3 regions of the uncultured Haliea sp. genome follow, and region 3 is predicted to be linked to each of the others. Evidence: predicted binding sites of a transcription regulator. Region 3 holds the regulator's gene; each other region holds the start of a gene.
The links. The regulator sigma-54, encoded in region 3, starts transcription at its own class of promoters, with help from an activator protein. The targets are predictions, from matches to a motif close to TGGCACANNNNTTGCNNT.
Positions count from the first base shown of each region.

Region 1: a site for sigma-54 is predicted at 8,058-8,075, ahead of flgB (flagellar basal body rod protein FlgB). Genes of this name have one in related genera too.
Region 2: a site for sigma-54 is predicted at 5,634-5,651, ahead of glnA (glutamate--ammonia ligase). Genes of this name have one in related genera too.

Region 1 is NZ_CAXBAE010000005.1:120,786-130,670, reverse strand. It holds gene AACZ17_RS08210 (Xaa-Pro peptidase family protein) at 1-496, opposite strand, end outside; gene AACZ17_RS08205 (helix-turn-helix domain-containing protein) at 590-1,123, shown strand; gene AACZ17_RS08200 (TonB-dependent receptor) at 1,230-3,581, shown strand; gene AACZ17_RS08195 (SPOR domain-containing protein) at 3,697-4,692, shown strand; gene AACZ17_RS08190 (hypothetical protein) at 4,689-5,159, opposite strand; gene AACZ17_RS08185 (GGDEF domain-containing protein) at 5,144-6,073, opposite strand; gene AACZ17_RS08180 (flagellar protein FlgN) at 6,286-6,738, opposite strand; gene flgM (flagellar biosynthesis anti-sigma factor FlgM) at 6,741-7,052, opposite strand; gene flgA (flagellar basal body P-ring formation chaperone FlgA) at 7,155-7,874, opposite strand; gene flgB (flagellar basal body rod protein FlgB) at 8,123-8,515, shown strand; gene flgC (flagellar basal body rod protein FlgC) at 8,518-8,934, shown strand; gene AACZ17_RS08155 (flagellar hook capping FlgD N-terminal domain-containing protein) at 8,953-9,657, shown strand; gene flgE (flagellar hook protein FlgE) at 9,714-9,885, shown strand, end outside.
Region 2 is NZ_CAXBAE010000013.1:36,264-46,148, reverse strand. It holds gene parC (DNA topoisomerase IV subunit A) at 1-1,058, opposite strand, end outside; gene AACZ17_RS14205 (cyclic nucleotide-binding domain-containing protein) at 1,131-1,949, opposite strand; gene AACZ17_RS14200 (peptidylprolyl isomerase) at 2,165-2,647, shown strand; gene AACZ17_RS14195 (GNAT family N-acetyltransferase) at 2,650-3,099, shown strand; gene dtd (D-aminoacyl-tRNA deacylase) at 3,086-3,532, opposite strand; gene typA (translational GTPase TypA) at 3,536-5,347, opposite strand; gene glnA (glutamate--ammonia ligase) at 5,771-7,177, shown strand; gene AACZ17_RS14175 (DUF4124 domain-containing protein) at 7,311-7,847, shown strand; gene glnL (nitrogen regulation protein NR(II)) at 8,104-9,171, shown strand; gene glnG (nitrogen regulation protein NR(I)) at 9,155-9,885, shown strand, end outside.
Region 3 is NZ_CAXBAE010000001.1:475,166-485,050, reverse strand. It holds gene ptsN (PTS IIA-like nitrogen regulatory protein PtsN) at 1-316, opposite strand, end outside; gene raiA (ribosome-associated translation inhibitor RaiA) at 325-612, opposite strand; gene AACZ17_RS02250 (RNA polymerase factor sigma-54) at 720-2,207, opposite strand; gene lptB (LPS export ABC transporter ATP-binding protein) at 2,349-3,074, opposite strand; gene lptA (lipopolysaccharide transport periplasmic protein LptA) at 3,052-3,630, opposite strand; gene lptC (LPS export ABC transporter periplasmic protein LptC) at 3,611-4,171, opposite strand; gene AACZ17_RS02230 (HAD hydrolase family protein) at 4,171-4,692, opposite strand; gene AACZ17_RS02225 (KpsF/GutQ family sugar-phosphate isomerase) at 4,694-5,671, opposite strand; gene AACZ17_RS02220 (calcium/sodium antiporter) at 5,686-6,663, opposite strand; gene AACZ17_RS02215 (ABC transporter substrate-binding protein) at 6,820-7,482, shown strand; gene AACZ17_RS02210 (BolA/IbaG family iron-sulfur metabolism protein) at 7,580-7,822, shown strand; gene murA (UDP-N-acetylglucosamine 1-carboxyvinyltransferase) at 7,845-9,107, shown strand; gene hisG (ATP phosphoribosyltransferase) at 9,116-9,751, shown strand; gene hisD (histidinol dehydrogenase) at 9,753-9,885, shown strand, end outside.

The DNA.
Region 1 (9,885 bases), on a different contig from region 3:
TGCGGCAGCCTGCAGTGACCGGCGTCGCACTCTGGATGCGACAGGCAGGTGCGGCCTGGTGCAGGCCATCGGCGATGAAGAACGGCGCCGATTCATCCATCCCCAGCGTCTTCACCTGCAGGTCGGCCAGCAACTGTGCGCAGAGTCGGTAGGGGCTTTCGTGTTCTTCCCAGCAGTGCACGTCACCGGGTACCCGCAGGAAGCCCTGCAGTGTGCCCAATTCAAAGGCGGGTGCGATATAGCGTGGCGCGCCCTGTGCCGGGATCAGCGCCCCGACCATGCGCTCGCTGGGTGACCAGCGCGTGCCGGTAAAGTACAGCAGGTTGGTGCCCGCATTCAGGTAGAGCGCGTCCAGCCCGGCCGCCTGCATCAGCTGCTGCGCGCGCTGCAAGCGGGCGGCAAATTCTGCATCCTGGATGGGTTCGGCCGCTGCGCTCATGTCCTGCAGGCGTGCAAGTTCCTGGGTGGCGTCTGAACCACCGATGCCCTGTGTCATGGGATATCCTCATTGGCGTTCGCGGGGCGGTCGTTTATGCTCACCGCTGGTTGGCTGGATCATAACTGCAGGGCAGGCAGGGGGGAAAGGGGAATGCGTTGGACCGAGATTGACCAGCAGTTGTGTTCGGTGGCGCGTGCGCTGTCAGTGGTGGGTGAGCGCTGGACGCTGCTCATCCTGCGAGATGCGTTTCTGGGCACGCGACGCTTCGAGCAGTTCCAGCAGAACCTCGGTATCACGCGACACCGGTTGTCAGAACGCCTGGGTAAACTGGTGGAGCAGGGCGTTCTGGTCAAGGTGCCCTACAACGAGCGCCCCCTGCGCCACGAATACCGCCTCACCCGCAAGGGTCTCGGTCTGTATCCCGTGCTGATGAGCCTGGCCCGTTGGGGGGATGACTGGATGGCGGGGGAGGAGGGGGTGCCACTGGCCTATGTGCATCGCAGCTGCGGCAAGGTCACCCGCCCCCTGCTGGCCTGCAGCGAATGCGGCGAGCCACTGCGCCCCGAGGGCGTCACACCGCAACCCGGAGCCTCGCTGCAGGCCATCGCCGACGACCTGGCTCGCCAGGGGCGCCGTGAGGCGACCATTCCGGAGCTGATCGGCGCGTCGCGACCCGCAGACTGAGGACCTCAATGAAAATTACGTGAAATTGTTACACTCCACTCGCCTTCAACTTTGCGGGTCAGCGGCTAGACTTGGCGCATACCCGTAAAAATGAAGGAAGCACGCTATGCCCTCTTTCCGCAAAACCGTCCTTGCAACCGCCCTGGCGGGCGCGCTGCCCCTGACCGCTGTTGCACAGCTGGAAGAAGTGGTAGTCACCGCCACCAAGCGTCAGGCCTCGGCACAGGATCTGCCATTCTCGATCAACGCCCAGTCAGAAGCCGATATTCGGCGCCTGGGAGCAACCTCACTGGAAGACCTGTCGCGTAACGTGGCCGGCCTGGCCATCCAGAACCTGGGGCCGGGCCAGAGCCAGGTCTCCATTCGCGGGGTATCGGCGGGGCAGGTGGTGCGCGACCAGCCCGGTGTCAAGGAGCAGGTGGGGGTCTACCTCGACGAGACCGTGATCTCGCTCTCGCTGTTTACACCCGACCTCGACCTGTACGACCTCAATCGCGTGGAAACGCTGCGCGGCCCGCAGGGCACGCTGTTTGGCTCGGGATCCGTGGGCGGCACCATCCGTTTCATCACCAATCAGCCGGACTTTGAAACACTGGAAGGCTCGGTGGAAGCCAATCTCAATACCGTGGAAGACGGCGACATGGGCGGTCATGTCAAAGGCATGATCAATATCCCCATGAATGACCGCGCCGCGCTGCGGGTGGTGGGTTACGGCACAGAATACGGCGGTTGGATCGATGCCCTGCGTGAGGGTGGTGCGGTCACAGAGGACGTCAACGGCGGTGGCCGCTACGGTGGCCGCATCGCCCTGGCTCTGCAGCCCACCGACAACCTCACCATCACGCCGCGGGTTGTGTTCCAGAAAATCGAGACCGACGGCTTCAATCGCGAGGAGGTGTACAACCTGTTTGCGAACCCCTACACCACCACACGTCCGCCGGTGCAGCTCGGCGAGCGCCAGCAGTTCCTGCGCCTCGATGAAGCCTTCGAGGACGAGACCATGATTGCCGACCTGGTAATCAACTGGAGTCTCGATGCGGTGGACGTCACCTACGCCGGCAGCTATGTCGACCGTGAGATTCTCGCGAGTCGGGACGCGAGCGCGCTGTCCGGCTCGGTGTCGGTAGACCTGGGCTTCCCCGAGCCCGCAGTACTGTTGCCTTCCAACCTGCGCGACACCACCGATTTACAGCAGGTCACCCATGAGCTGCGTTTCGCCTCGAACAGCGATGGCCCCTTCAACTGGGTGTTCGGCGGTTTCTATTCCGACGTCGAGCGCACCTACGCGCAGCGTTTGCCGACCCCGGGTTACGATGCGGTGACTGATCAGGTGCTGGGTGCCGGCACAGCCGCAGCGGTCAGCAACGGCTACGGACCCGATTCGCCGTACAATTCCGATCTGCCCTACGATATCGAGCAGACCGCGCTGTTTGGTGAGGCCAGCTTCGACGTTACCGATCGCCTCAGCCTGACCCTCGGCGGGCGTTACTACGACTTCGAGGAAGAGCGCCGCTTCACCACGGGGGGGCTGTTCTCCAATGGTGACGATCAGGTGGACGCCACGTCTTCCGACGGCTTCAATCCCCGCGTCATGGTCAGCTACGATGTCAGCGACGAAATGACCGTGAATGCACAGGCATCACAGGGCTTCCGGCTGGGTGGGGTCAACGATCCCCTGAACGTGCCCCTGTGCGATGCTGGCGACCTGCAGACCTTCGGCAGCTTCCAGTCCTATGAGGATGAGACGCTCTGGAACTACGAGTTGGGGTTCAAGAGTGAATTCGAGAAAGTGCGTTTCAATGCCGCGCTGTTCTACACCGATATCGAGGACCTGCAGGTGACCCTGGATGCCGGCTCCTGCTCGTCGCGCATCAGCTTCAACGTGCCGGAAGCGCACACCCTGGGCGTGGAGTGGGAGCTGGTGGCCTATCCCATGGAGCTGCTGATGCTGACGCTCTCGGGCAGCATACTGGAGGCCGAGTTCGACTCCACCGTTGTTGACAGCGCAGGGAATGTGCTGGGTGGTGTCGAGGACGGCAACCGCCTGGCCTCGGTGCCGGAAATCCAGGTGTCGGCGTCAGCGACGTATACGTTCCCGGTCGAGGCCTTCGGTTCGGATGAAATGTATGTGTCCGCGGTGCTGCAGCACGTGGGTGATCGCTTCACCCAACCCAGTGACCAGGTGGACGGCGCAGGGAACTTTGTCTCCGGTCTGCCATTCGGTGGTGCAACGGGTAACGAGGTGACGGCGGTTGACCTGGAACTGGACGCCTACGAGCAGCTCAATCTCAGTGCGGGGATTGTCTGGGAAACCTTCGAGGCGGTGTTTTACGTGAATAACGTCACCGATGAGAACGCCCAGTTGTCCTTTGACCGCGAACGCGGCGGGCGCGCCCGGTTGGCCTACCGCAACAACCAGCCGCGTACGGTGGGTATCACCCTGCGTAAATTCTTCTAACCCTCAAGTGCCGCGTGCCGGGCGCCCCCGCGGCGCCCATGCCCCGGACTGAGCATTGCGCCGACGTGCCGGATAGTGTCTCCTAGGCCGCAGGATACCGTGATGAGGATGCGGGGTGGCGGGAAGCGGCAATAAATGGTCGAAGTTCGCAGCCGGCGGCAGCTATGTCGACCGGGACGACGACCTTGTTCCCGCCTCGCTGGTTGACCGCGACTGGGAGCCCCGTTCGCGCAAAGCGCCTGTATCCGCCATCGAGGCCGCGGAGCGCGGCTACGACCCCGACACCTGGGTGATACAGCCCCCGCCCCAGCCCGAACCGGAACCCGAACCCGCGCCGGAACCGGAACCCGAACCCGAACCCGAACCCGAACCCGAACCCGAACCCGAACCCGAACCGGAACCCGAGCCGGAACCCGAGCCGGAACCCGAGCCCTTCGTGGCCGCGCCGCGCCGCGTACCGAGTCCGCGGACACTGTCCTGGGCGCTGTTTGCCGCCACGCTCGTGATCGGCGCCGTCGTCTACGGCTATCTGGTGCAGGAGCGCGAGGCGCTGAGGGCCGAATTCATGGCGCTTGAGCAGCGGCGCGCGGACGTGGTGTCGCGGGAGGACCTGCTGCTGCAGGAGCGTCTCGCCCGTGATGTGGCAGAGGGCAACGCCCGGCTGGAGCGCGACCTCAGCCAGCTGCGGGCTGAAAACCGCGAGCTGTCGGCAATGATTGAGCAGCTGGAGGCTGGCCTGGCACAGCCTCTGGCGGAGGCGGAGGGTGCGGCCGCGGCACCTGCCCCGGCCGCGGTGCCCCCGCCGGTGCCGGAGAGCGCGGCACCCCCACAGGATGCATCTCCAGAGTCCGCCACACCTGCGGTGAACGGTGACTGGTTCGTGAATTTCGGATCCTACGTGCAGCGCAGTATTGCCGAGCGCTGGGCAGGGCGGTTGCAGGTCGATCAGGGCTCGGTCGTGATCCAGGCGGCAACCGTCTCCGGTCAGGATCTCTTCCGGGTGCGGATTGTGGGGCTGGAGTCCCAGCAGCAGGCGCGGGCCCTAGCCGCAGTATTGGAGGACCGCTATGGTCTCGGGCGTCTCTGGGTGGGGCGCAGTGACCCGAACTAGCGGGCAGCGGTATCGGGGTTTTCCGGTGCCAGCGCCGCCTGCAGTGATTCGAGTCGGCTGAGCAGCGCGCGGTTTGCTGCCTGGATCTCCTCGACTTGTGTAATCAACTGCTGCTGGGTGTCCTCAAGCGCGTACAGCGCAGGTAGTGTACTTGCCGTGTTGGCGATCGACTGCGGTAACGGGACCTGCGCTGTCTCGCCGATGGGCGCCACGGTGCGCGCCACCGACGGCACCACCGGTTCTGTCGCCAGGAAGCCGTGGCCCGCGGCGGCGGTGGTGACCAGCAGGGCACCAAACAGCGTCCAGGTCATCCAGCTGCGTACGGGGGGGCGCGTGAATCTACCGGGCTCGCGCCGCCCCTGCGGCTGCGGTGCGGCGGGGGCGCGCAGATCACTGCGCAGCCAGAGGTTGCCGGAGCCGGCCGTGGCCCGGCGACTGCGCCGACGTCCGCTCAGACGCTGATGCACACGCGCCCCCGGCCCTGTGCCTTGGCGTGGTAGAGGTGGGTGTCCGCGCGCTGCAGCAGCGCCTTGTCATCATCGCCGGGAAGCAGGTCGGCCACGCCGATGCTCACGCGAGGCAATACCCCACCCGCCTTGGCGGCCAGTTCCACGGTGACGTGCTCGACGGTTTCGCGGATCTTGCGCGCCACATCTGCCGCGCCGCTGAGTCCGGTGCGGGGCAGCAGGATGGCGAATTCGTCGCCGCCGAGGCGAAACAGCAGGTCCGACTCGCGCACGCAGGCGCGGAAGGCCTGGGCCAGGCGACGCAGCACCTCATCCCCCACCAGGTGACCCAACTGGTCATTGATGTCCTTGAAGTGGTCGATGTCGATGATCATCAGCGACAGCGCGCTGCTGTGGCGTTTGGACAGCAGCAGCTCCTGGGTCAGGCGCTCATCCATGGCGCGGCGGTTGAGCAGGCCGGTGAGCCCGTCGTGCATGGCGGTAGTCTGCGCCCTGGCCAGTTGCCGGGCGAGTCGCAGGGCACGCGCCAGGCCGCCCAGGGCCCGTTCCAGCAGCGTCAGCTCAGGCTCGCTGTAGCGCTGGCGGCGGGACAGGGTCACCGCTCCCAGTGTGCTGCCATCGATATCCAGTTGATAAAGCGCGCGATGATGGCGTTGTTCACCCAGGACAACCGCCAGCTCGTCATCGGCGTCAGTGAAGCCGACGCTGTCGGCCAGCCCGCAGCGATTTGCCCAGTTGTGGAATCGCTCCAGCAGTACGTTCTGGTCAGCTTCACCGAGCAGCAGATCAAACAGTCCCAGCAGCTGGTCGGCTGCATCGCGTTCACCCAGCGGTGATGCCACGGTTGCGGCAACGGACGGCGCCAGGTTGGCAGCGCGGTCACTGACGAGGGTGAAGGGTGATCTGTCGGTCATGGCATCGATGCTCGAGTGAAGGTCCATCGAGCTTGTTAAAGCAAAGGGCGTGCCAACCAGTTTAAATGGAAATTAGGTGTAGATAGGCGAAAATTTGCGAAGTTAGGCGACAATATTTGCACGATGCAGGGCAAAAAACCACGGATCACTCGGGGAGCGGCAAAACACCGCCGGCCCGGAGTCAATAATTTGACGTTTGCAGGCCCGCTGCTTCAGGCCTTGCCGAGGCTCTGGCTGTCACTCGCGCTGTCGGCGGCTCCGGTACCCGAGTATAGCCGGGGGTCGCCGTCCTGCTGGCGCAGCACACGCAGCGCGCTGCGGGTGTGTTCGGTCAGGCGCCCGATGAGTACGCCATTGCTGGCGTTGAGCTCGGCGCAGCGTTCACCCAGCGCAATCAACCGGGCCTGCAACTCGCGGTTTTCGATGGCATTGTCGAGCACGCTGATCTGGCTGGACAATGTGGCATCAGCTGCGGCGGTTGGGCGCTGTTGCTGCAGGCCGGCGAGCTGCTTCAAGGCGGCGTCTTTGGCGCGGGTGCAGGCTTCAATGCGTTGGGCATCACCGGCACGCAGTGCCTGCTGTTCAGCGTCGAGTTGGGCGAGTACGGTTTCCAGGGCGGTGATTTCGGCGCGCAGGGCCAGCGCCAGTTGTTCACCGGGCGTCACGTTCAGGACAGATCCTGTTCGGCCTGCAGCAGGTTGCTCACAATCCGCTCCAGGTCGACCCGGTAGCTGCCATCGCTGATCGCAGCGCGCAGCTGCTCCACGCGCTCCATATTGGCATCGGGCACGCTGGCCAACTGTGTTTCCAGTTGCAGCATGTCTTCCGCCATGCGCGTGATGGTGACCGCATCTGCCTCCACCACCGGCTTGCCGGCACTGGCCTGGCTACTGCGTCCGGCCTGGTCCACCGTGCTGGTGCGTGCATCCCCGCCGGTACGCGACGGTTTGATGTTGGCATTGTTGTCAATTGGGTCCATGTCGGTTCACGCAGTCAGTGAATGGCTGGCACGTAAGGGTGCCTCAAGCAGGTTAGCGGCAGCCGGACGGAAAAGTTTAGCACAAGCATCGCCGCGCCGTGTTCATGGTATGCGCACACTGCCGTCGGCGTTGACGATGCCCTCGACCCGGCGCCCGGAGGCAAGGTTGGTGACCAGCAGGCGGTCACCCGCCGCGGCGTTGGCCATGGCGCGTCCCTGCATGGTGACCTGCAGGCCCTCGCCCCCGGCGATCAGGGTGACGGTCTGGCCGCGGGAGATCAGCTGCGGTGGGCGCAGCTGGCTATGCCGCAGCGGGGAACCCGCGCTGGCCGGCCGGATAAGCTCCATGCCGATGGCCTGCTGCGGGTCCATGATCACCGCATCGGTGGCACTGGTTATGGTGCGTTCCACCAGGGTGAGGTCACGTTCGCTGATGATGCTGCCGCGGGGCAGGTTGTCAGTCAGTACGGGGAGAGTGCCGCGGGTGCTGACGTCCAGGCGCACATACAGCGTCCAGGCACTGGGCTGCGCACAGCGCACCCCGACACTCACCGGTCCCAGTACGCTCGCGTTGGCGTTGCTGAATGTCTCCAGCGGTTCACCGCAGGCCTGCAGGCGCAGCCGGGAGTCCAGGGGGCGTGCACTCACCTCAAGGTCAGTGTAGCCCTGCGCCCGTGCCGCCGCGGTTGCCTCGGCGCTGGCGGCCGCCACCACGTCCTCCAGCGGATGGAGTATCTCGGCCCGCGCGCCCGCGGCGAAGATCGCCGGCAGGTGCAGGGCCAGGAGCAGCAGGCGCAACCCGGTGCGCCGGAAAATTGACATGAAGCCTCCCAAACAGGTCGTCAAGGTGTTTCGAAGCAGGAACCATGCCAGTCGCGGATAACGCGGCCGCCGTGTGGTGGGGCGGCAATTCTTGCCGCCGGAGCGGCAATCGGGCTTCCGGTCGCCCCCTGAAATCCGCTCAGAAATTCCTTAACCCATTGTAATAAAACACTATTTTACGGTTGGCACGGTTCCTGATTAGGTTTCCCGTGCGTGCTGTGAGTAGGCAGCGAGAAGGAGCGACCGACATGAGTTTTACTGACCGGGTTTTTGGAACGAGTGGACAGGCGATGGCGCTGCGTGCCCAGCGCCTGGAGTTGATAGCGGCAAACCTGGCGAACCAGGACACCCCCGGCTACAAGGCCCGTGACATCGACTTTGCCGCCGCCATGCAGGCGGCGACCGCTGGCGGGCTGCGGCGCACGCATGCCAGTCATCTGGATGCCAACGGCGGCATGGGGGCGGCGAATGAACAGCCCCTGCTGTACCGCGTACCCAGCCAGCCAGCGCTGGACGGCAATACCGTAGAGGCCCAGCGCGAGCATGCGGAGTTCATGGACAACGCCATTCGCTACCAGGCCAGCCTGACGATTCTGGACAGCCGCATCAAGTCCACCCAGCGCGCGATACGGGGCGAATGAGCATGAGCCTGTTCAACATCATGGCGGTATCGGCCTCGGCCCTGGAAGCGCAGAGCGTGCGCCTCAACACGATTTCCAGCAATCTGGCCAATTCACAGGTGGTCAGCAGCACGCCGGAGGGGGCGTATCAAGCGCGCTATCCCGTGTTTGAAACCCTGCTGCAGGACGGCCTCGGTGACGCCGAGGGTGCCGCCGGCGTACGCGTTGCGGAGATCGTTGAGTCGCAGCTGCCCCCGCGGCAGGAGTTTTCGCCATCCCACCCGCTGGCCAATGAGGAGGGCTACATCTACCGTTCCAATATCAATCCGGTGGATGAAATGGCCAACATGATATCGGCTTCGCGCTCCTACCAGAGCAGCATCGAGGCCATGAACACCGCCAAACAGCTTATCCAGCGCACCATCACGCTGGGCCGATAATCAACGAGGACAACACCGATGACCACGCTCGCCGGCATCAATGAGCTGTTTCCGCAACCGGAAGCGGCACCGCGACAGGCCAATTCCGTTGAGGACATGGGCTCCGAAGCGTTCCTGACCCTCATGGTCGCCCAGCTGAAAAACCAGGATCCCACCAAGCCGCTGGACAACATGGATTTCATGGGCCAGCTCGCACAGTTTGGCACGGTGTCGGGTATTCAGGAGCTGAACACCGGTTTCGGTGGCCTGGCCTCGGCGCTGACCGGTAGCCAGGCCCTGCAGGCGGCCAACCTGGTGGGCCGCGATGTGGTCACCGAAGGCAACGTCGGCCTGTTGCGGCCCGTGGAAGGCACTGCGGAGGAGGGCGACGACCCCGCGCTGGCGCTGGATGCCACGGTGGCCTTCACCGGCAACGCCACCTCGGCAACCCTGTTCATCCAGGATATGAGTGGGCGCCTGGTCTACAGCGCGGCGCTGCCGCCCGGTGTGAGCTCGGATTTCCGCGTGCAGTGGGACGGCCGTGATGGCAGCGGGGCACAGCTGGAGGCCGGCCAGTATCGCGTCTCGGTGGAAGCCCTGGTCGGCGGCGTGTCCACCACGGTGCCGGTTTACGCCCACCAGCGCGTGGAGTCGGTGGCCATCGCTGCCGGCACCGGTGATGTGGCCCTCAACCTGGCCAATGGCCAGACCGTGGGCATGAATACGATCAAGAGTATTTTGTAACAGCGTCGGGCCCGCCGGGACCGCGCGACACCGTTTGTTGAGCCAGGAGAGAGACAATGGCCTTTGATACCGCAATTTCGGGCATTAACGCTGCAAGTGCAGACCTCAATGTCATCAGTAACAATATCGCCAACGCCTCCACGGTGGGCTACAAGACGTCGCGCGCAGAGTTCGCCGATGTCTTCGCCACCAGCCTGCTCGGTGCCGGGGGCAATGCCATCGGCAAGG
Region 2 (9,885 bases), on a different contig from region 3:
ATCCGTTCCAGCGATTTCACCGCAGGGCGGCCGTCGGTGCCGATCATGTTGAGGTTGACCCGGTAGGTCTTTTCCAGGTCGGTGGTCGCAAACAGGTGGCTCATCAGCGCTTCGGCATCCACCCGGTTCGAGCGCGGCACAATCACCAGTCGCGTCGGGTTCTCATGGTCTGACTCATCGCGCAGGTCGGCCACCATGGGCAGCTTGCGGGCCTGCATCTGTGCCGCAATCTGCTCCAGCACCCGGGAACCCGACACCTGGTAGGGCAGGGCACGGACGATGATGTCGCCGCCCTCGCGCTCCCAGACGGCGCGCATGCGCAGCCCGCCGCGGCCGGTTTCATACAGGGCGCGAATATCCTCCCGGGGGGTGATGATTTCGGCTTCAGTCGGGAAGTCGGGCGCCTGTACAAACTCGCAGAGGTCCGCCAGCGTGGCGCGCGGCGACTCCAGCAAATGCACGGCGGCATTCACCACTTCGCGCAGGTTGTGCGGCGGGATATCGGTCGCCATGCCCACCGCAATGCCGGTGGTGCCGTTGAGCAGCACATTGGGTACCTGTGCCGGCAACACGGAGGGCTCATCCATCGTACCATCAAAATTCGGTACCCAGTCCACCGTGCCCTGGGCCAGCTCGCCAAGCAGCACGTCGGCGTAGGCGGTGAGTCTTGACTCCGTGTAGCGCATGGCGGCGAAGGACTTGGGGTCGTCCGGTGAGCCCCAGTTACCCTGCCCGTCCACCAGCGGGTAGCGATAGCTGAAATCCTGCGCCATGAGCACCATGGCCTCATAGGCTGCGCTGTCGCCATGGGGGTGGAACTTGCCGATCACGTCGCCCACGGTGCGCGCGGACTTCTTGAACTTTGCCGTTGCCTTCAGGCCCAGCTCGCTCATCGCGTAGATGATGCGCCGCTGTACGGGCTTCAGGCCGTCACCTATGTGCGGCAGCGCGCGATCCAGAATGACGTACATGGAGTAGTCCAGGTACGCCTTTTCAGTATATTGATGCATCGAGACCTGCTCGATACCATCACTGTCGATTTCCACTATGTCGGACATGCAAAAAGCCTGTGTCTGTTACATCAGGAGCCAGCGGCGTCTTCACCCCGCCCCGCGGCGTGAAGACCGGGCTCAGCGTTCCAGCGGGGTGCTGCCGTTGCGCGTGGCAACCAGCTGCTCATTGAGATTAACGATCGAGTTGGCCATATCCACCAGCAGGCTGTGGATGGTGGCCGGGTTGTTGGCGATGAGATCCGTGAACTGCTCCTTGCGCACTTTCACTACCGAGCAGCGCGTCCGCGCGCGCACCGTGGCACTGCGGTCAGACTGGGTCAGCGCCGCCATGGCGCCAAAAATCTCCCCTTCATTGATGCGACCCACGACCACATCGTCCACCAGTACTTCCGCGCTGCCGGACGAGAGGTTGAACACGTATTCCGCCCGTTCGCCCTGCCGGATGATCACATCGCCGGGCTGGAACTCCTCGAATCCCGGCGTCGCAAGGCCGGATTCCGGTGTGTTCGCCGCGGTGATACGCAGCATGAGGCCAGCGTAGGTGACCAGCAGGCGGGTCCACACTTTCACCGCCGCCGGGTTGGCAAACACCTTCTGCATCAGCTCCAGCCCGGGAAAGGCGTACAGGCTGGCACCGGCTTCACTGCCGAACACCACGGCCATATTGGCATTGCTGGTGCCGGCAATATCCGGCAGCAGCAGGTCGCCTTCATCCAGCAGATAAACGGTGCGCCCGAGATAGCGCGCGGTGAGGGAGCCGCTTGCCACCAGATAGAAGCGGGTGGCATCGAAGCCGCGAAACGACCCATTGCGAACGGCCTCTACCTGAACCTGCACAGGCTGGATGTCGACAATATCGATCAATGCCGACACCAGCTCCTTGAACTGCTGGTTGAGGTGGGTAAAGTCGGGAGAAAGTTCAGCGTTTGCCAGCATCACCGTGCTCTTTGTCAGTCTTTGCGCGGCCATCGCGCCCGCCTTCGGCAGCCGTGGAGGCCTGCCCTGTCTGCCGGCACCGCACGCCTGCGCATACTACCAACTATTCAGGCAGCGGAGAATCGCCAAAGCCGGGATTTGTACACCGGGAGGATGCCAACGCCCCGGCAGGGCGTGATAATATCGCCACCCCCGCTTCGATGGATCGTACCATAGTGAAAATAAGCCAAGACACCGTCGTTACATTTCATTACTCACTGCAGAATACGGCCGGCGAGGAACTGGAATCCTCCCGCGGCGGTGACCCCAGCGCCTACCTGCACGGCACCAACAATATCCTGCCTGCATTGGAGTCGGCACTGGAGGGCCTGGAAGCCGGCGCACACACTGAGGTGGAGCTGGCGCCCGCCGACGCCTACGGTGAGCGGCGCGAGGGCCGCGTGCAGAAAGTGCCGGTGAAGCATCTGGTGTACCGGGGCAAACTGCAGCCGGGGATGACGGTACAGCTCAACACCAGCGAAGGGCGCCACCCGGTAACCGTGACCAGGGTGGGCCGCCACAGCGCCGAGATCGACACCAATCATCCCCTGGCGGGCCAGACGCTGCGCTTCGCCATCGAAATCGTTGACGTGCGTGCCGCCAGCGCTGACGAAAAAGCCCACGGCCACGCCCACGGCGTGGGCGGCCATCACCACTGACCGTGGGTCAGTGGCTCAACACGCGCTTCGAGGCTCTCTCGGCCGCTGAGCTGTACGCGGTGCTGCAACTGCGCCAGGATATTTTTGTGGTGGAGCAGGCCTGCGTGTATCGCGACCTCGATGGCCTGGATGCGCAATGCTGGCACATGCGCCACCAGCGGGGCGCAGAACTACTCGCCTATCAACGCTGCCTGCCGCCGGGCCTCAGCTATGCCGAGAGCTCACTGGGCAGGATTACGGTGCCCGCGGCCGCGCGAGGGACGGGGCTGGGGCGTGCGCTGGTGCAACGGGGTATCGATTTCAACCGCCAACAATGGCCCGGGGCAGGCATTGCGATTGGCGCCCAGGCCTATTTGCGGGACTTCTATGCCAGCCTGGGTTTTGTCGCCAGCGGCGAACCCTACCTGGAAGATGGCATCTTCCACCTGCACATGCGGCTTATGCCGGGCTAGTCTCCAGCAAAAAGGTCACCGGCCCGTCGTTTACCAGACTCACCTGCATGTTGGCGCCGAATTCCCCGGCGGCGACACCGGCGTGGCGTTCACGCAGCTGTGCCAGCATCCACGCGAAAAACGGCTCCGCCTCTTGCGGCGCCATGGCGGTGGAAAAGCCGGGCCGCAGGCCCTTGCGGGTATCTGCCGCGAGGGTGAACTGGGACACCAGCAACACTTCGCCGCCGGCATCCCGCACGCTGCGATTCATGCGGCCCTCGTCATCGGGAAAAATGCGATAGCTGAGCAGCCTGTCCAGCAGGCGCAGACCCGCTTCGCGCTGGTCGCCCTGCTCCAGCCCGAGAAACACCAGCAAACCACTACCGATTTCCCCGACACAGCGCTCCCCCACGGTCACTTTCGCCGTGGTGACGCGCTGCAGCAGAGCCTTCACGCCTCAGGCGCGACCGGCGCGGCGGCGCTCGTGCTCGAGCAGCAGCTTCTTGCGCAGGCGAATGCTTTCCGGCGTGACTTCTACCAGCTCGTCCTCTTCGATGAACTCCAGCGCCTGCTCCAGGCTGTGGCGAACATGCGGGGTGAGCGTCAGGGCCTCATCCGTGCCGGAAGCGCGCACGTTGGTCAACTGCTTGCCCTTGATCGGGTTCACGGTCAGGTCGTTACCGCGACTGTGCAGACCGATAATCTGCCCCTCGTAGACCTCCACGTTGGGGCCCACGAACAGGCGACCACGGTCCTGCAGGTTGAACAACGAGTAGGCGAGGGTCTTACCCTTGACCATGGACACCAGCACACCGTTGGTGCGGCGGGCGATCTCCTGATTCTTCACCGCACCGTAATGGTCGAACACGTGGGTGAGAATACCACTGCCGGAGGTCAGGGTCAGGAACAGGCCGCGGAAGCCGATAAGGCCGCGGGCGGGTATGATGAACTCCAGGCGCACCCGGCCCTTGCCGTCCAGCGTCATGTTCTCCAGCGATGCGCGACGCAGGCCCAGCTCTTCCATGATCGCGCCCTGGTGCTGCTCCTCACAGTCGATCACCAGCTGCTCGTAGGGTTCCTGCATGACGCCGTCAATTTCTTTCTGAATCACCTCGGGACGCGAAACACCGAGCTCGAAACCCTCGCGGCGCATGCTCTCGATGAGTACCGACAGGTGCAGCTCCCCACGCCCGGACACCTTGAACTTGTCCGGCGTATCACCCGGCTCTACCCGCAGTGCCACGTTGTGGATCAGCTCGCGTTCAAGGCGCTCCTTGATATTGCGCGTGGTGACGAACTTGCCCTCACGGCCGGCGAAGGGCGAGTCATTGACCTGGAAGGTCATGCTGACGGTGGGTTCGTCAACGGTCAGGGGCGGCAGGGCCTCTACGGTGGCGGGGTCACACAGCGTGTCGGAAATGTTCAGCCCCTCGATACCGGTCACGCAGACAATGTCCCCGGCCTCTACAGAGGGGACTTCAACCCGCTCCAGCCCCATGTAGCCCATCACCTGCAGGACGCGTCCGTTGCGGGTTTTGCCCTGGCGATCAATCACCGTGACCTGGGTGTTCGGCTTCAGGGTACCGCGGGTCACACGGCCCACACCGATGACACCGACGTAGCTGTTGTAATCCAGCGCGCTGATCTGCAGCTGCAACGGGCCATCGCGGTCTACCGCGGGTGTCGGCACCTTGTCGATGATGGTCTGGAACAGCGGCTGCATGTCGTCTGCCATGGCCTCGTGATCAAGGCCGGCAATGCCCTGGATGGCGGAGGCATAGACGATGGGGAAGTCGAGCTGCTCGTCGGTGGCGCCGAGCCGATCAAACAGGTCAAACACCTGGTCGACCACCCAGTCGGGGCGTGCGCCCGGACGATCCACCTTGTTGATGACCACGATGGGGTTCAGGCCCTGCTCGAAGGCCTTGGAGGTCACGAAACGGGTTTGCGGCATAGGGCCGTCAACCGCGTCTACCAACAGGAGCACAGAGTCCACCATGGACAGTACGCGCTCCACCTCACCGCCGAAGTCGGCGTGTCCGGGGGTGTCCACGATGTTGATCCGGTAGTCGTTCCAGCGGATCGCCGTATTCTTGGCCAGAATGGTGATACCGCGCTCCCGCTCCTGGTCATTGGAGTCCATGATACGCTCTGCCCCTTCGGAGCGACGGTCAAGGGTTCCCGACTGATTCAGCAGGCAGTCCACGAGCGTGGTCTTGCCGTGGTCAACGTGGGCAATAATGGCGATGTTGCGAAGCTTCTCAATCAAGGGAGTTCCTCAGTCCGGGGGCCCGGCAGCAAAAAAGGCGGCGGATTATACCCCAGCACCGCAGTGAGCGGAGCGCCCGTTTCCGGTGATAATGCGGTATTCGCGCCAGATCAGGCAGCAGCGGCTACAGGCGGGCGCCGGCAGCGTTGGCGGCAGAATGTCGCCACGCGCCCGTCGTGCACCAAAATAAAGCACTGACGCATCAAAATAGAGCACGGCGATGGGGCGCCACTGCACGGGCGGTGATAAACTGCTGCAAAACAGGGAGTTAGGCCCCCTGGAATCTTGGCATGGGTTTTGCTGTTAGGAATCCTGCCAAGATTCGCTGGCCGCTGACGGAGCGCTCGCAAGCAACCGCCGCACCAGGAACACGCACTGCGCCGAAGACTGTGGCACGACTTTACACCCCATGGAGGACATCCAATGTCAGAGCATACTCTGAACCTGATCAAGAATAGCGAAGCAAAATGGGTCGACCTGCGCTTCACGGACACCAAAGGCAAGGAACAGCACGTCACCCTGCCCGCCAGCTCCGTGGACGAAGATTTCTTCGAAGACGGCCAGATGTTCGATGGTTCCTCCATCGCCGGCTGGAAGGGCATCAACGAGTCAGACATGATCCTGATGCCGGACGACAGCACTGCGGTGCTGGATCCCTTCACCGATGACACCACCGTTATCCTGCGTTGTGACATCGTCGAGCCAAGCACCATGCAAGGCTACGAGCGCGACCCGCGGTCCGTTGCACGTCGCGCCCAGGAATACCTGCAGACCACCGGTATTGGCGACACCGCCTTCTTCGGCCCTGAGCCCGAGTTCTTCGTCTTCGATGACATCAAGTGGCACGCTGATATCTCTGGCGCCGGCTACGCCATCAGCTCCTCCGAGGCCGCCTGGTCGTCCAACCTGCACCAGGAAGACGGCAACACCGGCCACCGTCCGCGCGTGAAAGGCGGCTACTTCCCGGTTCCTCCGGTAGATTCGCTGCACGACATCCGCGCAGCCATGTGCACCGCCATGGAGCAAATGGGCCTGGGCGTCGAGGTACACCACCACGAAGTGGGCACTGCCGGACAGTGTGAAATCGGCGTCAAGTTCAACACCCTGGTCAAGAAAGCAGACGAAGTACAGATCCTCAAGTACTGCGTGCACAACGTGGCGCACGCCTACGGCAAAACCGCCACCTTCATGCCCAAGCCACTGGTCGGTGACAACGGTTCCGGCATGCACGTGCACATGTCCATCTCCAAGGACGGCGTAAACACCTTTGCCGGCGACGGGTACTCCGGGCTGTCAGAAACCGCGCTGTACTACATCGGTGGTGTCATCAAGCACGCCAAGGCGCTGAACGCCTTCACCAACCCGGCGACCAACTCCTACAAGCGCCTGGTGCCCGGCTTTGAGGCACCTGTGATGCTGGCCTATTCAGCCCGCAACCGCTCCGCGTCGATCCGCATTCCCTACGTTGCGAGCCCCAAGGGCAAGCGCGTGGAAGTGCGCTTCCCCGACCCGGCTGCCAACCCCTACCTGGCCTTTGCCGCACTGCTGATGGCGGGCCTCGACGGCATCCAGAACAAGATCCACCCCGGCGATGCCGCCGACAAGGACCTGTACGACCTGCCGCCCGAGGAAGGCAAGGCCATCCCCACCGTGTGCTCCAGCCTGAGCGAAGCGCTGAAGTCACTCGATGAGGACCGTGGCTTCCTGACCGCAGGCGGCGTGTTCACCGACGACATGATTGATGGCTACATCGACCTGAAGGCGGCCGACATCGAGCGCCTGAACATGACCACACACCCGGTCGAGTTCGACATGTACTACTCCGTGTAAGCTGCGGAACGCTGTTTCCAGGCCCGCCACGTGCGGGCCTTTTTTATGCCCGCAGCACCCCGCCCCGGGGATAGGGCACCAACGCTTTTTCTGCTAAGGTTATGGGGAATCGCCGCGCCGGAGGCTATCGGGCATGATCCGTCTACTGCTGCTGTTATCGCTGCTGTTGCCTGTGGCCACCCAGGCCAGTCAGCCTATCTACAAATCCACAGATGCCCAGGGCAACGTGGTGTTTACCGACAAACCACCCGCTGAAGGCACCGCCCGTGAAGAAGTGACCCTGCGCCGCCTGAACACGCAGCCAGCGCCCGACATGAGCAGTGCGCCCGCGCCGCGCGATATCGCCCCGGAGGCGGAGCCAGCCGTAGCGCGGACGGTGACGATCACCTCGCCGGCAGACCAGACCGTGATACCCATGGGGCAGGGTGACTTTACTGTGGAGGCCTCTGCACAGCCCCCACTCAGCTCGGGCGAGAAGCTGGTGCTGCAGATTGACGGCGCACCGGTAGGCGATGCCCAGACGAACGGACGCTGGGCCCTGACCAATGTGTTGCGCGGTGGTCACGACCTCACGGTGGTGCGCCTTGGTGCCAGTGGCGCCGAAGTCGCGCGCTCCCCATCGGTACACGTCCAGGTCATGCGACCCTACAATATCCAGAACCGCAATTAGCCCCACACTGGACAGCGCCAGAGCCACCGTGCACTATATTGGTGCGAATGACCGGTGGTGGCTGGAAAACGCTTCGACAACCTGCCCGGAATCGCGAAAGCTTGCCATTTTCGCCTTTAAAGTAAGCACTCACTACCTATAAAAATCCCTGTTTTACTGACAGGTTGGTGAAGGGCAGCCCCTAAAGGCCAAGTTGGCGTTATTCTTGCTTTGCCAACAGGCGTACCGCGCTCAGGCGGTCAATCATGGGGCAGGCATGCAGCAGAAACCCGACATTCTGGACCACATCAGCACCGGCGTGATCGCTTTGGACGCACAGCTGCGCGTCACGGCAATCAACTCGGCGGCGGAGGTGCTGCTGGAGGCCTCGGCCACACGGGCCATGGGGGTCGATGTCAGCCAGCTGGTGCAGCAGGCGGGCGAATTGCTGCAAACCCTGAAGCAGGCCCGGGCCAACCGCGCCACCCTGGCCCGGCGGGGCATGCTACTGGTCACACACACCGGCCAGGAAGTACAAATCGACCTGATTGTCACCGTGCTGCACGGCGAACAGGGCGATAGCCTGCTGCTGGAGCTGATTCCTATTGACCGGCTGCAGCGGATCAGCCGGGAAGAAAGCATGCTGCACGCGCAGGAAACGACCCGTGCGGTGATCCGTGGTCTGGCGCATGAGATCAAGAACCCGCTGGGTGGCGTGCGGGGGGCGGCCCAGCTGCTGGCCAAGGAACTGCCCAACGAAGAACTCGCAGAGTACACCCGTATTATCATCCGCGAGGCGGACCGCCTGCGCGACCTGGTGGATCGCCTGCTTGGCCCCAACCAGCGGCTGGCGATAGAGCCGGTGAATATCCACGAAATCATTGAGCATGTGCGCAACCTCATCTCGGCCGAGGTGAATAACGCTGTCACCATCAACCGCGACTACGACCCCAGCCTCCCGCCGCTGCCGGTAGATCGCGCACAGCTCATCCAGGCGGTGCTGAACATCATGCGCAATGCCCTGCAGGCGGCGGCGTCGCCGGAAGCGTGCAGCATTCTTCTGCGCACCCGCTCGCAGCGGCAGTTCACGATCAGTGGTCGGCGACACCGCCTGGTATGCCGCGTCGATATCATCGACAACGGCCCCGGTATTCCGGCAGACCTGCAGCAGGCCATTTTTGTGCCCATGGTGACCGGACGCCCGGACGGCACCGGGCTGGGACTGTCCATAGCGCAGTCCATCATCAACCGCCACGGCGGCCTGCTGGAGTGTGCCAGCGAACCGGGTAACACCCGTTTTACCCTTTATTTACCAATGGAACAGAGCCATGCAGAGACACGCTAAAGTCTGGGTCGTGGATGATGACAGCTCTATCCGCTGGGTGCTGGAACGCGCGCTCAGCCAGGCCGGTATCGACAACGAGAGCTTTTCCGATGGCGACCAGCTGATCGAGCGCATGCTTTCCGAGCAGCCGGACGTCATCATCAGCGACATACGTATGCCCGGTATCGACGGCCTGGACCTGCTGACGCGCATCAACGATCAGCACCCGGAACTGCCTGTCATCATCACCACCGCCCATTCCGACCTGGAGAGCGCTGTCGCCTCCTACCAGCGCGGCGCATTTGAGTACCTGCCGAAGCCCTTCGACATTGACGAAGTGGTGGCGATCACCGAGCGCGCACTGGCACAGGCGCGGGAGAAGCGCGGGGAAATGACCCTGCCCGAAGCCCTGCCGGACACCGAGATCATCGGCGAAGCCCCGGCCATGCAGGAGGTTTTCCGCGCCATCGGGCGACTGGCACAGAGCAACATCACCGTGCTGATCAACGGCGAATCCGGTACCGGCAAGGAGCTGGTGGCCCGGGCCCTGCATCGCCACAGCCCGCGGGCCCAGCGCCCCTTCATTGCCCTGAACATGGCGGCGATACCCCGGGACCTGATGGAATCCGAGCTGTTTGGCCATGAAAAGGGCGCCTTCACCGGTGCCAACAGCAAGCGCGAAGGCCGGTTCGAGCAGGCCAACGGCGGCACGCTGTTTCTTGACGAAATTGGCGA
Region 3 (9,885 bases):
CCAGAAGCACAAACAGGATATCCACCGGCAGGTCGTCCGGTGCGTCAAAGTCAATCGGCTCCTCCAGTGTGACCAGGCAGCCGATGGGCTGACTGCAATTGGCGATGCGGCAATGCGGGATGGCAATACCGGCACCCAGACCGGTACTGCCCAGGCGCTCGCGCGCGATGAGCTGGGCGAAGATATCCGCCTCGGCAAGCTCCGGACTGGTGTCGCTGACCACACTGGCCAGCGTTTCAAAGAGCCTTTTTTTACTGCTGCCGGGGGCACGGCAGACCGTGCGCCCCGGCGTCAGCAGTTCAGAAAGAACGTGCATGAAAGTTCCTAACGGGCTCGCGCCTTTTCCTTGTGTTTGATGAGCTGGCGGTCGAGCTTGTCGGCCAGTGCGTCAATCGCTGCATACATGTCCTCTGACTCCGCTGCGGCAAAGATGTCCGCGCCTGAAATGTGCACGTTGGCCTCGGCCTTCTGCACCATTTTTTCCACAATCAGGGTGACTTCGGTATTGGTTATCTGGTCGAAATGTCGCTGCAGGCGCTCGAACTTACTCTCCACATATTCACGCAGCGCATGGGTAACCTCTACGTGGTGTCCGCTGACGTTCAATTGCATACCTGACTCCTTCTTCTCATGAAAGCCGGGCTTGTCGCCCGGAACCGGTGTGCCGCGCTCTGCCGGCGGCAACCTGACCACGTACTGCCGGGCAGTACACTGATAGTCTAGACCAATCTCTTGCGCTCATTGGAGGGCGGGATCATCAACATCTCGCGATATTTCGCCACCGTGCGGCGCGCCACCTGCAGACCCTGCTCCTCCAGCACGGCGGCAATCTTGCTGTCGCTGAGCGGTTTGCGCGGGTTTTCCGCCGCCACCAGCTTGCGAATCAGCGCCTTGATCGCGGTGGAAGAGGCCTCGCCACCTTCAGTGGTGCCCACGTGGCTGGAGAAGAAATATTTCAGTTCGAAAATACCCCTCGGCGTGTGCATGTACTTGCGTGTTGTGGCGCGGGATATGGTCGATTCGTGCATCTCGATGGCGTCCGCAATGTCATGCAGCACCAACGGCTTCATGGCCTCTTCGCCATACTCAAGGAAATTGCGCTGGTGTTCCACGATCTTGCTCGCCACTTTCATCAGTGTTTCGTTGCGGCTGTGCAGGCTTTTCAGGAACCAGCGGGCTTCCTGCAGGTTGTCCTTCAGGAAGGTGTTGTCGGCACTGCTGTCGGCGCGACGTATCAGGCTGGCATAGCTGTCATTGATGCGCAGCTTGGGCGCAATGTCAGGGTTGAGCTCGACCACCCAGCGGCCGTTGCGCTTGCTCACGAAAACATCAGGCACCACATACTCCGTGGTGTCTTCGCCAACGCTCTGCCCCGGGTTTGGATCCAGGGTGCGGATCAGGTCCAGCACCTCTTTCAGCTGGGCTTCGCTGAGGCGCATGCGACGCATGATCTGCTTGTAGTCGCCGCTGCCCAGTTGTGCCATGTGCCGGCTGATCATCAGCCGAGCCTGTTCCACGCAGGGCGTACCCGGGGGAAGCTGTTGCAGCTGCACAAGCAGGCATTCCTGCAGGTCGCGTGTACAGACACCGGCCGGCTCAAACTGCTGCAGGCAGTGCAGCACCGCCACGACCTCGTCGAGGTCGATGTCCAGATCCGGCGTCAGCGACTCATGGATATCCTCGATACTGCTCTGCAGGCGTCCGTTGGCGTCGGTCGCATCGATAATGGCCATGGCGATGATGCGATCAGTGTCCGACAGGCGAGTGAGGTTCAGTTGCCAGAGCAGCTGGTCCTGCAGACTGTCGCGGGCGTTGTTGCGCGCGTCAAAATCGCCGTCAAACCCATCCTCTCCCTGGCTCGCGGGGGCCGAGGAGGAGGGCAGCAGGTCATCCCACTGGGTGTCGACAGGGAGTTCATCGGGGAGGGTGTCGGTTTGCCATTCGTCAGCGCTAGCGGCGACGTCGCGCTCTGCCTGTTCCGGAGTGGCTTCTCCGGTGGACTGGCTGTTCTCGGTCGCCAGCGCGCGGGCTTCAGCCTCGGCGTCGTAGTCGTCCTCGGCAAGTTCCAGCAGTGGGTTACTGTCCAGCGCCTGCTGGATCTCCTGCTGCAAATCCAGGGTGCTCAGCTGCAGCAGCTTGATGGCCTGTTGCAGCTGCGGCGTCATTGTCAGCTGTTGGCCAAGCTTGAGTTGAAGCGACTGTTTCATCAACGTACTGGATTCATCCCGGGTACCGCCGCGGGTTGGCTGTGATGCCAGTGTAGCGCTGGCGCAGGTAGCCGCGCAACAGAATGGCGCGAAATTTGCTTGCGGGATTGTGGAGGCGCGGGGCAGGGGTGAGGCCCTGCGTCAAAGCCTGAAGTGCTCGCCCAGATAGACCTTGCGCACGCGGGGGTTTTCCAGCACTTCCTGGGCATTTCCCTCGGCGATGATATGCCCCTCGCCGACGATGTAGGCACGCTCGCAGATGTCGAGGGTTTCGCGGACGTTGTGGTCTGTGATCAACACGCCTATGCCGCGCTTGCGCAGATGAATGATGATGTCCTTGATATCGGAAACCGAGATCGGGTCCACGCCGGCGAAGGGTTCGTCAAGCAGGATGAAGTCGGGCTCGGTCGCCAGTGCGCGGGCGATTTCCACGCGGCGCCGCTCGCCTCCGGACAGTGCCTGGCCGAGGCTGGTGCGCAGGTGAGTCAGGTGGAACTCCTCCAGCAGCCGGTCGCAGTGTGCCAGTCGCTCGGCCTTGCCCAGGTCGGGCCGCGTTTCGAGAATCGCGAGCAGGTTGTCCTGCACGCTCAGCTTGCGGAAAATGGAGGCCTCCTGGGGCAGGTAGCCAAGCCCGCGGCGCGCCCGGTCGTGCATCGCCAGTGACGTGATATCTTCGCCATTCAGTTCGATGCGCCCGGCGTCTGCCGTGATAATGCCAACCACCATGTAGAAGCAGGTGGTTTTACCTGCCCCGTTGGGGCCCAGCAGACCGACCACCTGCCCACTGGAAATCTCCAGCGAGACGTCGATGACCACCTTGCGACCCCGGTAGGCCTTGGCCAGGTTACTCGCCCTGAGTTGCGCCACGCTGCGCCTCTTGTTCGTCGCCTTCCAGCACCTCGGCGGGGATGACGACCTCGACCCGGCCGCCGTCCTCGCGCCGACCGGCGTCGGCCCTGACCCGCTGCTCCGCCATGAAATAATCGATGGTATTGCCGGTAACAATCGAGCCGTCCTGCTCAATCCGCGCTTCGCGGCTGAGTTTCACCCGCTCCTGGGATTTGAAATACTCGATGCTGAGCGCTGCTGCGTGAATAACCGCCTTGTCGGCCGCCGGCTGCTGCTGCATACGCGCCGGGCTGCCTTCCGCCACGATGCGGTCAGCGGCCTCTCGGCCATGGAAGATGGTGAGCTTGTTGGCCTGGATCTGCAGGCTGCCCTGTTGCAGACGCACGTTTCCCGTGTATTCGGTAAAGCCCTCGCGCTCATCGCGCAAGGCCTGATCAGCACTGATTCGAATTGGCTGCTCGCGGTCGCTGGGCAGCGCCTGTGTGGCGCTGGCCAGCAGCAGGCTGATCACCGCAAGCCCGATGCTGAGTGCACGTGGGCCAATGCGACTCCCCTCAGGAGCCTTCCGGAACATAGATCCCCTCCACGCCGGGCATCAGGCGTATGGTTTGGCGCTTCAGGTCTGCGAACATCCCGTCGGCGGTAAGTACATTGTTGCCCTGGGTCACCCTGACCGGGACCTTGGACCTTGCGGTGCGCTGTTTCAGGTTGAGGGTCATGGCGCTGGTTTCCAGAACACCCCCGGCCTTGTCATCAGTCAGCACCACGTCTTTGCGCAATATCAGTATGCCAGTCCGGTGCTTGAGCCGGCCGCGCGTGGCACTGGCCGACCAGGTCTGGTTGTTGCCGTCATGCGAGTAGAACCTTGGCTGCTCCAGATCTGAGACCTCATCGTCACCCCGATGTTCCACACGCACGGCCTCCATGACATGGGCGAGGTTACCGTCTTCCGCATAGGTCAGGCTGCGCGAGTCTAGCAGATAGGTCTGTACAATATCTGCCTGTTGCGCCACGGGTCTGCGCTCCAGCGGACCACCGCCCGTGATGCCCAGGTAGCACGCCACTACGCCGACCAGCACCGCCGCGAGAAGCCATGGACGCCTGCGTCGCTCCATCAGCGGAACTCTGTGAGCAGGTCGTCCCACTGCCCGCGTGCCTGCAACAGCCACTCGGCGGCTTCCCGCACGGCCCCCGCACCACCCGGGGCGCGGCTGCACCAGTCTGCGGCGGCGCGCACCTCCGGCACGGCATCGGACACGGTCATCCCGATTCCTGCCGCGCAAATCGCACCGAGGTCCGGGAGGTCGTCGCCCATGTAGGCACATTCGCTGAGCGTCAGGCCCAGGTGTTCCCCGAGTTCCTGCAGTGCACTGAGCTTGTCTTCACGGCCCTCGTACAGGTCGGCGATGCCCAACTCTGTGGCCCGCCTGGCGACCATATCTGAACGGCGACCGGTAATGATCGCCACCCGGATGCCACAACGCTGCAGCAGCTTGATACCCAGTCCGTCCTTGATATTGAAGGACTTGAGCTCGCTGCCATCGCTGGCGTAGGTCACCCGGCCGTCACTCAGGACGCCGTCGACATCCAGCGCCAGCAGGCGGATGGCCAGCGCGGCCTGGGGTTCGGTGACCATATCAGGCGATACCCGCGTGTAGCAGGTTCATCAAGTGGACCACGCCCACGATACGCTCTCCGCGTTGCACAACGAGGGAGGTGATCTTGTTTTCTTCCATGATGCGCAGCGCCTCTGCTGCCAGCATGTTGGGCCCGATGGTTTTGGCGCCCCGGGTCATCAGCTCGCTGATCGGGGTGTTGCGCACGTCCACGTCCTCGTCCAGCGCGCGCCTCAGGTCGCCGTCGGTGAAGATCCCGACCAGTGCGTCCTCCGGCCCGGTGACCGTGGTCATTCCCAGCCCCTTGCGACTGATTTCCAGCAGCGCAGCAGACAGTGGCGTGGCGGGTGTGACCCGCGGGATCGCCGCACCGGTGTGCATGATGTCCTCAACCTTCAGCAGCAGCTTTTTACCCAGCGTGCCGCCCGGGTGCGAAAAGGCAAAATCCTCGGCGGTGAAACCGCGGGCCTCCAGTAGCGCGATGGCCAACGCGTCCCCCATGACCAGCGCGGTGGTTGTGCTGGAGGTCGGTGCAAGGTTGAGCGGGCAGGCCTCTGTCTCTACGCCCGTATCCAGGTGGGCGTCAGACGCTTCGGCGAGGGGAGAATCCGGATTGCCGGTCATGCTGATCAGCGGTATGCCGAGCCGCTTCAGTAGCGGCAGCAGCGTGACGACCTCCGGCGAGCGGCCGCTGTTGGAGAGCGCAATCACCGCATCGTCCGCGGTGATCATGCCGATATCCCCGTGGCTCGCTTCCGCTGGATGCACATAAAAGGCAGGTGTACCCGTGCTTGCCAGGGTGGCCGCAATCTTGCTGGCAATGTGCCCGGACTTTCCCATGCCGGTGACGATCACGCGCCCCTTGACGCCGAGCAACAGCGCGCAGGCGCCTGCGAAGCTGGCGTCAATGCGCGCTTCGAGTTCGGCGATGGCATCGCGCTCCATGCGGATCGTGCGTTGCGCGGAAGCGATGTGGGCAGCGGGGTCATGTGCGTGCATGGTGGGCGGCAGGCTCAGCGGGTCCGGTACAGCCAGTAATAGTACAGCCCGTACACCGCCAGTAACAGTAGGCCGAGGCTGCGTCCGATATAGGCATAGCCCTCCGTACCGGATTTATGCCGACTGCGGCTCAGATAGACTGCCGCCGCCAGGAGCAGGGTCATGCCGGCCATGGTGAGATAGTCCCGGTACAGCACCAGAGCATCGAGAATCTGCGTTTCGATCAGGCCCGGAATGGCCATCACCGCGAGCAGGTTGAACAGGTTGGAGCCGATCACGTTGCCCACGGCGATGTCCGCGTGGCCTCGCAGGGCGCTGGCCACCGTCGCCGCGAGTTCCGGCAGGCTGGTGCCGATGGCCACGATGGTCAGGCCGATGACCAGTTCCGAGACCCCCAGCTGTTCGGCGATACCCGTGGCGCCCCACACCAGGAGTCGTGAGCTGGCAACCAGCAGCAGCAAGCCGCCGCCGAACCTCAGCCAGGCAGTCCCCAGGGGGGTGGGTTCGCGGGTCAGTTCAGAGGCCTCCTGCAGTAGCTCGGGGTCGGTGGCTTCACCGCGCAGCATTGCGCTCATGATGATCGCCAGCGTTGCCAGCATGACGATGCCGTCGAGCGGGGACAGCTCGCCGTCCAGGAGCAACAGCGCTGCCCCCAGTGTGACCAGCAGCAAGGTGGGCAGTTCGCGCCGCATGCAGCCGGGGTGCACCTTCAGCGGCGCGATCAGCAGCGTCACACCGAGCACGAGGCCGGTATTGGCGATGTTGGAACCCAGGGCGTTGCCGATGGCAAGTGCCCCCGCACCCGTCACCGCGGCGGTCAGCGAGACGAGGATCTCCGGGGCAGAGGTGCCAATCGACACAATGGTCAAGCCGATGACAATCGGCGACATGCCGAGGTTTGCTGCCAGCGCCGCTGCTCCCGCGATGAATACATCGGCGCTCCAGATCAGGATCAGGAAGCCGATGACGATGGCAGCTGTTGCTAACAGCATAAGAGCACAATTCCTGTTAAAGTAGTGGGCCCCCACAGCCACGGAACTGTTGCCGGCGCGGCGGTGTCGAACGCCGTGGCAGCTCTCGGCACAGGGGTTGTGGGAGCGCAGTATACAGAGCGCCGACCGGCATGTAATGACATTCAAGGATAAGGTATGACCCAATTGCTGCAATGGGCTGCAACCCTGCTTACGGTTGTGGCACTTCAGGTACAGGCCAACGAGCCGGCTGCGCCGCTCGGTGCGCACGAGGTGGTCCGGCAGGCGACCGACCAGGTGATGTCTGCGGTCAGCGAGGCCGAGGGCTATATGGACACGGAGCCCGAGCGGTTCTACAACACCCTGCAGGCCATACTGGACGATGTGGTGGACTTCCGCGGCTTTGCCCGCGGTGTGATGGGTCCCTATGCCAGTGTGGAGCGTTACCGCTCCCTGGACGGCGCCGGTCGCGATCAGCTGCGGGACCAGCTCGAGCGCTTCACGGAGGTCATGCGCGAGGGCTTGGTGCGGACCTACGGCAAGGGTTTGCTGGCCTTTGGTGGCTCCAGAATCGAAGTGCCCGACCTCAGTGCAGACGAGTCCGCGGGGCCGCGTGCCGCGGTTCGGCAGCTGATCTACAACAGCGGTGCCGAGCCCTACGTGCTGGTGTACCACATGGGGCGCGATCGCGATGGCCAGTGGAAACTGCGCAACCTGGTGATCGAGAACGTCAACCTCGGCGAGATTTACCGCAGCCAGTTCGAGGCCTCGGCGCGCAAGCACGACGGTGATCTGGATACTGTGATCGCTCAGTGGTCAGCGGTGGATATCCAGAGCTGACGGTGTCGGTTTCGCCTGTTGCAACACTCGCCACTGAGCGCCGATTCGCCTAGAATGCTGCGCCTTGCGCCACTGCGGCTAGTTTTGGGGAAAGAACATGATGGATGCGGCAACCGTAACGGCCCTGCTTGAGGCCCATTTACAGGACTGCGAGGTCCGGGTTGAGGGCGAAGGCAACCGGTACGACATCACAGCCATCGGCGAGGTCTTTGCGGGCAAGCGCCCGGTGCAGCGGCAGCAGCTGGTGTACGCCGCGCTTGCCGAACAGATTGCCAACGGCAGTATTCACGCGGTGAACATACGCACGTTTACCCCTGAGCAATGGGGCGCGGGCGGCTGAGCCCGTTCGTCAGGAGTATCTAGTGGATAAATTGGCCATTCGCGGCGGGCATCGCCTGCACGGCGAGCTGCGCATTTCCGGTGCCAAGAATGCGGCGCTGCCGATCCTGGCGGCCACCTTGCTGACCGACGAGCGTGTGATTATCAGCAACCTGCCGCACCTGCATGACATCACCACCATGATCGAGCTGCTGGGTTGCATGGGCGTGAAGCTGACCCTGGACGAAAAGCTGGGCATTGAGGTGGACGCCAGCGATGTCACCGAGTTCTCTGCGCCCTATGAACTGGTCAAGACGATGCGCGCCTCGATTCTTGTGCTGGGCCCCATGGTCGCCCGTTTCGGGCGTGCCCATGTGTCCTTCCCGGGAGGCTGTGCCATTGGCAGCCGCCCGGTCGATCTGCACCTGAAAGGCCTGGAGGCAATGGGGGCACAGATCACCGTCGACGGCGGCTACATCAACGCGGAGGTGGACGGCCGGTTGCGCGGTGCCCGTATTGTCATGGAGACGGTGACCGTCGGCGGCACCGAAAACATCATGATGGCGGCTACATTGGCGGATGGGCGCACGGTGATTGAGAACGCGGCCCGCGAGCCAGAAGTGGTGGATCTGGCGGAATGCCTGATTGCCATGGGGGCGCAGATCAGCGGCCACGGATCAGACACGATAACGATTGACGGGGTGGAGCGGCTGCACGGTTGCGAGTATCGGGTGATGCCCGACCGCATCGAAACCGGGACCTACCTCGTGGCAGCCGCTGCGACCGGCGGCAGCATTATGCTGCGTCAGACCTGTCCGCATGCCCTGGAAGTGGTGCTCGCCAAACTGGCAGCGGCCGGCGCCCGGGTGGAGCAGGGTGAGGACTGGATTTCACTGGACATGGAAGGTCGCCGGCCGCGCGCCGTAAGCGTGAAGACGGCACCCTATCCCGGCTTCCCCACGGATATGCAGGCCCAGTTCACCGCCATGAACGCCATTGCCGAAGGCACGGCCACGGTCACCGAGACGGTGTTTGAAAACCGGCTCATCCAGACCCACGAAATGAACCGCATGGGCGCGCACATCGTGATTGAGGGCAATACCGCCATCATCACCGGGCAGCCGGGTCTGCAGGGTGCGCCGGTGATGGCCAGCGACCTGCGTGCATCGGCAAGCCTGGTCATCGCGGCCCTGGTGGCCGAGGGAGAGACCATCATCGATCGCATCTACCACATCGACCGCGGCTACGAGTGCATCGAAGAGAAACTGCAGGCATTGGGGGCGGATATCCGTCGCCTGTCCAGCTGAGGCCCGCTATGGCACAACCTTTGACCATGGCCTTGACGAAAGGCCGCATACTGCAGGAAACCCTGCCTTTGCTGGCCCGGGCCGGCATCGAGCCGCTGGAGGATATTCACAGCAGCCGGAAGCTGATCTTCGCCACCACCCGCGAGGACATTCAGCTGGTGGTGATTCGCGGTACCGATGTGCCCACCTATGTGCGCCATGGCGCTGCCGACCTCGGGGTGGTGGGTAAGGACATCCTGCTGGAACACGGCGCTGAAGGCCTCTATGAACCGCTGGACCTGGGCATTGCCCGCTGCCGCCTGATGACGGCGGGGCCCGTTGGCTGGTCGGCCTCCGGTGCACGCGTTCGGGTCGCCACCAAGTTCGTCAATATTGCCCGGCGACACTTCGCCGCGCAGGGCGTCCATGCGGATGTCATCAAACTGTATGGCGCCATGGAACTGGCGCCGATGATGGACCTGGCAGATCTGATTGTCGACATCGTAGACACCGGTAACACACTGCGTGCGAATGGCATGGAACCGCTGGACGAAATCGCCCGGATCAGTTCCCGCCTCATCGTCAACAAGGCTGCCATGCGGGCGCGTTATGGTGTGGTCCACGACCTTGTCGAGCGCCTCGCGGCGGCGGCGGAGGTCGCCTGAAATGCGGCGTCTCGACACCCGCAGCGCAGACTTCGACCAGCAACTGGATGCCCTGACGGCCTGGGAAGAGGGGTTGGACGCCGCTGTGGAAGCCGCCGTAGCGGAGATTATCGCGGCGGTGCGCCAGCGCGGTG